One region of the Pseudomonas sp. S04 genome, then DNA from elsewhere that is predicted to be linked to it. Evidence: predicted binding sites of a transcription regulator. Region 1 holds the regulator's gene; each other region holds the start of a gene.
What was found. Region 1 encodes sigma-54, which starts transcription at its own class of promoters, with help from an activator protein. Its sites were predicted from a motif close to ANTGGCATNNANNTTGCTNT; they were not measured.
Positions count from the first base shown of each region.

Region 2: the regulator sigma-54 is predicted to act here: its motif matches at 1,174-1,193, upstream of glnA (type I glutamate--ammonia ligase).
Region 3: the regulator sigma-54 is predicted to act here: its motif matches at 751-770, upstream of PspS04_RS07255 (flagellar basal body rod protein FlgF).

Region 1 covers NZ_CP019427.1:970,634-972,901, forward strand. The annotation lists gene hpf (ribosome hibernation-promoting factor, HPF/YfiA family) at 13-321, opposite strand; gene PspS04_RS04120 (RNA polymerase factor sigma-54) at 430-1,923, opposite strand; gene lptB (LPS export ABC transporter ATP-binding protein) at 2,106-2,268, opposite strand, start outside.
Region 2 covers NZ_CP019427.1:350,924-353,191, forward strand. The annotation lists gene glnA (type I glutamate--ammonia ligase) at 1-1,076, opposite strand, end outside; gene thiI (tRNA uracil 4-sulfurtransferase ThiI) at 1,408-2,268, shown strand, end outside.
Region 3 covers NZ_CP019427.1:1,657,509-1,659,776, forward strand. The annotation lists gene PspS04_RS07245 (nitrate reductase cytochrome c-type subunit) at 1-15, shown strand, start outside; gene PspS04_RS07250 (cytochrome c3 family protein) at 25-621, shown strand; gene PspS04_RS07255 (flagellar basal body rod protein FlgF) at 825-1,565, shown strand; gene flgG (flagellar basal-body rod protein FlgG) at 1,611-2,268, shown strand, end outside.

The DNA of each region.
Region 1 (2,268 bases):
GGGATGGGGGTGTTAACGACCGGTTGCGCCCTGAAGGAGGCTCTGGGTCTTTTCCTTATGCTTTTTAAGTTGACGGTCCAGCTTGTCGGTCAGCAGGTCAATGGCGGCATACATGTCCGTATGCTCGGCATTGGCGACTACTTCTCCGCCGGGGATATGCAGCGTGGCTTCGATTTTCTGCAACAGCTTCTCGACGTTCATCGTGACTTGCACGTTGGTGATCTTGTCGAAATGCCTCTCCAGCCGGTCGAGTTTTTCGCCGATGTAGGTGCGCAGAGGTTCGGTAACTTCCAGTTGGTGTCCACTGATGTTGACTTGCATACAGCTTCTCCTTCGTTGCCAGTGCATAAGGCGGCAGGCCGAGTTGCCTGCCACTAGGGTGTCTGCGAAAGATTTCGAAAACACCCTGGAACGCTGTGGCGTGGCCCGTTACATCAATCGCTTGCGTTCACTCGAAGGCGCGATCCCGAGGGATTCGCGGTACTTGGCGACGGTACGACGGGCTACCTGAATACCTTGTGCCTCCAGTAAACCAGCGATCTTGCTGTCACTCAACGGCTTTTTCTGATTTTCCGCGGCAACCAGTTTTTTGATGATCGCGCGGATCGCCGTGGACGAGCATTCGCCGCCTTCGGAGGTGCTGACGTGGCTTGAGAAAAAGTATTTCAGCTCATAGATACCGCGCGGGGTATGCATGAATTTTTGCGTGGTGACCCGGGAAATCGTCGACTCGTGCATGCCTACCGCTTCGGCAATGTCATGCAGGACCAACGGCTTCATCGCCTCGTCGCCATATTCGAGAAAGCCGCGCTGGTGCTCGACGATCTGGGTGGCCACTTTCATCAGGGTTTCGTTGCGGCTTTGCAGGCTCTTGATGAACCAGCGCGCCTCCTGCAACTGATTGCGCATGAAGGTGTTGTCGGCGCTGGTGTCAGCGCGACGGACGAATCCGGCGTACTGGGGATTGACCCGCAAGCGCGGTACCGACTCCTGGTTCAGTTCCACCAGCCAGCGCTCGTTGTCCTTGCGCACGATCACATCCGGCACCACGTACTCGGCTTCGCTGGACTCGATCTGCGAGCCAGGTCGCGGGTTGAGGCTCTGGACCAGTTCGATGACCTGGCGCAGTTCGTCTTCCTTGAGCTTCATGCGCCGCATCAGTTGGCTGTAGTCGCGGCTGCCGAGCAGGTCGATGTAATCGCTGACCAGGCGCTTGGCTTCTGCCAGCCAAGGGGTCTTGGCGGCCAGCTGGCGCAATTGCAGCAACAGGCACTCGCCCAGGTTGCGGGCGCCGATGCCGGCGGGTTCGAATTGCTGGATGCGGTGCAGGACGGCTTCGATTTCGTCCAGCTCGATGTCCAGTTCCGGGTCGAATGCCTCGAGAATCTCCTCAAGGGTTTCGTCCAGGTAACCCTGGTTGTTGATGCAGTCGATCAGGGTCACGCCGATCAGGCGATCGGTGTCGGACATCGGGGACAGGTTCAATTGCCAGAGCAAGTGGCTCTGCAGGCTTTCCCCGGCGGAGGTGCGGGTGGTGAAGTCCCACTCGTCGTCATCGTTGCTGGGCAAGCTGCTGGCACTGGTCTGGTAGACGTCTTCCCAGGCGGTGTCGACCGGTAGTTCATTGGGAATGCGCTCGTTCCATTCTCCTTCCTCGAGGTTATCCACCGTGGGGGCGGTTTCCTGGTAGGAGGGTTCCTGGACGTCGGTGTTGGGTTTGTGCTCGATGTTGTCCGCCATCGGGTCGGCGTTATCGAAGTCGTCGCCTTCTTCCTGGCGTTCGAGCATTGGATTTGACTCCAAGGCTTCCTGGATTTCCTGTTGCAGGTCCAGGGTCGACAATTGGAGCAGGCGGATGGCCTGTTGCAGCTGCGGTGTCATCGTCAGCTGCTGGCCCATTCTCAAGACTAGCGATGGTTTCATGGCTGGGGCTTAACACCTTATTCGCCGGCGCACGTGCGCCATCCACTACAGGGCGCCGGAGCGCCAAACTTAAGCAAATTATATGCCTGAAACTGAAGTGTTTGCCTAGAGCGTCATGACAATAAAAATATTAAGGCTTTCATTGACAATCCGCTCTGCCGGCAGACCAGACGCCTCGCAGCTTAAAGGCGGAACTCATGGCCCAGGTACACTTCCTTGACCAGTTCGTTGGCCAGGATGGTTTCAGCGTCACCTTCTGCGATCAGTTGACCATCGTTGACGATGTAGGCGGTTTCGCAGATGTCCAGGGTTTCACGCACGTTGTGGTCCGTGATCAGCACGCCA
Region 2 (2,268 bases), 620 kb from region 1:
CGAGCTTCGATACGGCGAGCGCGTGGGCTGGACACGTAAGGAATACGGATCGAAGCGGAGCGGTTGCGAGCCGAGTAGGCCAGCATCACTGGAGCTTCGAAACCTGGCACCAGACGCTTGTAGGAGTTGGTCGCCGGGTTGGTGAAGCCGTTCAGGGCCTTACCGTGCTTGATGATACCGCCGATGAAGTACAGGGCGGTGTCGGACAGGCCGGCATAACCTTCGCCAGCGAAGGTGTTCTTGCCATCTTTGGCGATGGACAGGTGAACGTGCATACCCGAGCCGTTGTCGCCGTACAGAGGCTTAGGCATGAAGGTAGCGGTGCGGCCGAAAGCTACAGCCACGTTGTGTACGCAGTACTTGAGGGTCTGAACTTCGTCAGCCTTGGCAACCAGGGTGTTGAACTTCACACCGATTTCGTTCTGGCCGGCAGTCGCCACTTCGTGGTGGTGAACTTCGATGGTCAGGCCCATCTCTTCCATGGCGTTGCACATGGAGGTACGGATTTCGTGGTCGTGGTCGAACGGTGGAACCGGGAAGTAGCCGCCCTTGATACCTGGGCGGTGGCCATGGTTGCCGCCTTCCACGTCCTGGTCGGACATCCACGAACCTTGTTCGGAGTAGATCTTGAACATCGAACCGGAGATATCGGACTTGAACTTGACCTGGTCGAAGATGAAGAACTCAGGCTCAGGACCGACGAATACGGTGTCACCGATAGCGGTGGACTTCAGGTAGTCCTCGGCACGCTTGGCGATCGCACGTGGGTCGCGGTCGTAGCCTTGCATGGTCGAAGGGTCGATCACGTTGCAGACGATGATCAGGGTTGGGTCTTCGGTGAACGGATCGAGGACAGCGGTGCTGTCGTCCGGCATCAGGATCATGTCGGAAGCTTCGATGCCTTTCCAGCCAGCGATGGAGGAACCGTCGAACATTTTGCCTTCTTCGAAGAAAGCATCATCCAGCGCATCGCGAGCCGGCATGGTCACGTGGTGCTGAGTGCCCTTGGTATCTGTGAAGCGCAGATCAATCCATTTGACGTCATGATCTTTGATGAGTTGAACCGACTTCGACATAGTGTCCTCCGGGTGGCTTCGGGCTTGAGTAGTGGATGCCCTTAGAATGTGGGTGATGCCGGCGCGAATACTCTGCCAAGGCAACCTGCCTCACAAGGGAGCAAATTGCATGCCAGTGCCCCGAGTTGGGTTTTTTGCCCCAATATCACGCTTATAAAGGTGCAAAGCGTGGAAAATGGCAAAATCGCGCCCCCTAATGTAGCGCTCAAAAGCATAAATGACCCGTTTTGGTGCACTGAAAACCTTCTGCACATTAACTGGTTAAACCTTGAGCAATTTCCGCTATAATCCGCGCCCCCCTTTTTCGGCTGGCCCAGCGCGCGCTGTTTTCATGAAACTAATCGTAAAAGTCTTCCCCGAGATCACCATCAAAAGCCGCCCGGTACGGATGCGTTTCATCCGTCAGTTGGCCAAGAACATCCGTGCCGTGCTCCGCGATCTGGACCCGGCTGTGGTGGTGAACGGTGTATGGGACAATCTCGAGCTGGAAACGCAGCTGACTGACCCCAAAGCCTTGAAGGACATGACCGAGCGCCTGAGCTGCATGCCGGGCATCGCGCATTTCCTGCAGGTCGACGAGTACCCGCTGGGTGACTTCGACGACGTGGTCGCCAAGTGCAAGCAGCACTTTGGCGAGGCGCTGGCCGGGAAGATTTTCTCGGTGCGCTGCAAGCGCGCCGGCAAGCACGAATTCAGCTCCATGGATGTCGAGAAATACGTCGGCAGCCAACTGCGTCGCCAGTGCGGCGCCGCCGGAATTTCCCTGAAAGACCCGGAAATTGAAGTCCGCATCGAAATTCGCGACAAACGGTTGTTTGTGATCCACAACCAGCACAGCAGCATCGGCGGTTACCCGCTGGGCGCCCTGGAACAGACCCTGGTACTGATGTCCGGCGGTTTCGATTCCACAGTGGCGGCCTACCAGATCATGCGGCGCGGGCTGATGGCGCACTTCTGCTTCTTCAATCTCGGCGGGCGTGCCCACGAATTGGGCGTGATGGAAGTGGCGCACTTCATCTGGAAGAAGTACGGCAGCTCGCAACGCGTGTTATTTGTCAGTGTGCCGTTCGAGGAAGTGCTGGGAGAAATTCTCGGCAAAGTAGATAACAGTCATATGGGCGTCGTATTGAAGCGTATGATGTTGCGCGCTGCTTCGCGAATCGCCGATCGACTGGAGATCGAGGCGCTGGTG
Region 3 (2,268 bases), 690 kb from region 1:
AAGCAGAAACCCTGAGGAGTGGTCATGAAGTCATTGTGGGTAGTGTTCAAAGACTACTGGCAGATCTTGCGTCGCCCCAGTGTCCACTACAGCCTGGGTTTCCTGACGCTCGGCGGGTTCATTGCCGGGGTGATTTTCTGGGGTGGATTCAACACGGCGCTGGAAGCGACCAATACCGAAAAGTTCTGCATCTCCTGCCATGAAATGCGCGACAACGTGTTTGTCGAATTGCAGGAAACCATCCACTACACCAACCGCTCGGGGGTGCGCGCAACCTGTCCCGATTGCCACGTACCGCATGAGTGGACCCACAAGATCGCGCGCAAGATGCAGGCGTCCAAAGAGGTCTGGGGCAAGGTGTTCGGCACCATCAATACCCGCGAGAAGTTTCTCGGTATGCGCCGTGAACTGGCGGAGCACGAGTGGGCCCGCCTCAAGGCCAACGACTCTCGCGAGTGCCGTAATTGTCACAACTTCGAGTTCATGGATTTCACCCGACAGGGCAAGCGCGCCGCCAACATGCACTCGACTTCCCTGGCCAACGGCGAGGCGACCTGCATCGACTGCCACAAAGGCATCGCCCACAAGCTGCCCGACATGAGCGGCGTCAAGGGCTGGTAGCCGTGCTGTCCGGCCGATTGCCGTAAAGCGGCATAAGCGCGCCGGTTTTTCGTCTCTGCGATCCTCCACCTCTCTCCTCTGAATTGTCCCAAGTCCTGTGTTTAAAGGACCTGGGGCCATTGCGCGCAAGTTGGTCTGCAAATTGCTAAAGCCTTGCCAGTACAGCAGTGGGCGGCAAACGTCCGGCATGCAGAGGAAAGACTGTGGACAAGTACCTTTATGTGGCCATGACCGGCGCCAGCCAGAACGCGCTGGCGCAAAAGGCCCATGCCAACAACCTGGCCAACATCTCCACCAACGGTTTCCAGAAAGACCTGGAGCAGGCGCGGTCGATGCCGGTGTTTGGCGACAGCTTTCCGGCGCGGGCCTTTGCCCTGTCCGAACGTCCGGCCACCGACTTCAGTCCGGGCTCGCTGGTGGAAACCGGGCGTGACCTCGACGTGGCGGTCAGCGGCAACGGCTGGATTGCCGTGCAGAACCCCGACGGCAAGGAAAGTTACGTGCGCACCGGCAGCCTGAATGTCGACGCCCTGGGTGTGCTGCGTGCCGGCAATGGCATGCCGGTGATGGGCAATGGCGGGCCGATTGCCGTGCCGCCCGAGCAGAAGATCGAAGTCGGCCAGGACGGCACCATCAGTATCCGCGCCATGGGTGAAGGCCCGCGCGTGATGGCGGAAGTCGACCGCATCAAGCTGGTCAACCCGGACCTGAAGAACATGACCAAGGGCCTCGACGGCTCGATCCACACCAAGGACGGCCAGCCCGCACCGGCCGATGCCAACGTGCAACTGGTCTCGGGGTTCCTCGAGTCGAGCAACGTCAACGCGGTGGAAGAAATGACCTCGGTGCTGGCCCTGGCCAAGCAGTTCGAGCTGCACGTCAAGATGATGAACACCGCCAAAGAAGACGACCAGGCCATGGCTCGGGTCTTGCAGATCAGCTAATTATCAGAACGTCGCGCCGTAAAACAGGCGCACGAGGAGAATCGAATGCTTCCGGCTCTATGGGTTGCCAAAACAGGCCTGTCCGCCCAGGACACCAACCTGACGACCATTTCCAACAACCTGGCCAACGTCTCGACCACGGGCTTCAAGCGTGACCGTGCCGAGTTCCAGGACCTGCTGTACCAGATCAAGCGCCAGCCGGGTGCCCAGTCGACCCAGGACAGCGAACTGCCGTCGGGCCTGCAACTGGGTACCGGTGTGCGCATCGTCGGCACCCAGAAGAACTTCACCGCCGGCAGCCTGCAAACCACCGAGCAGCCGCTGGACATGGCCATCGACGGTCGTGGCTTTTTTCAGGTCCTGCAGCCGGACGGGACTACGTCCTACACCCGTGACGGGACCTTTCACCTGGACTCCAACGGCCAGATCGTGACCGCCAGTGGTTATGCCCTGGAGCCGGCCATTGTCATCCCCGCCGAAGCCCAGACCTTCACCGTGGGTCGCGATGGCACCGTGTCGATCACCATTGCCGGCAACCCGGCCGCCCAGGTGATCGGCAACCTGCAAACCGCCGACTTCATCAACCCGGCCGGCCTGCAGGCCACCGGCAACAACCTGTTCCTGGAAACTGCCGCCAGTGGTGCGCCACAGATCGGCACCCCAGGCCTGAACGGTTTTGGTACCACCCTGCAAAGCACCCTGG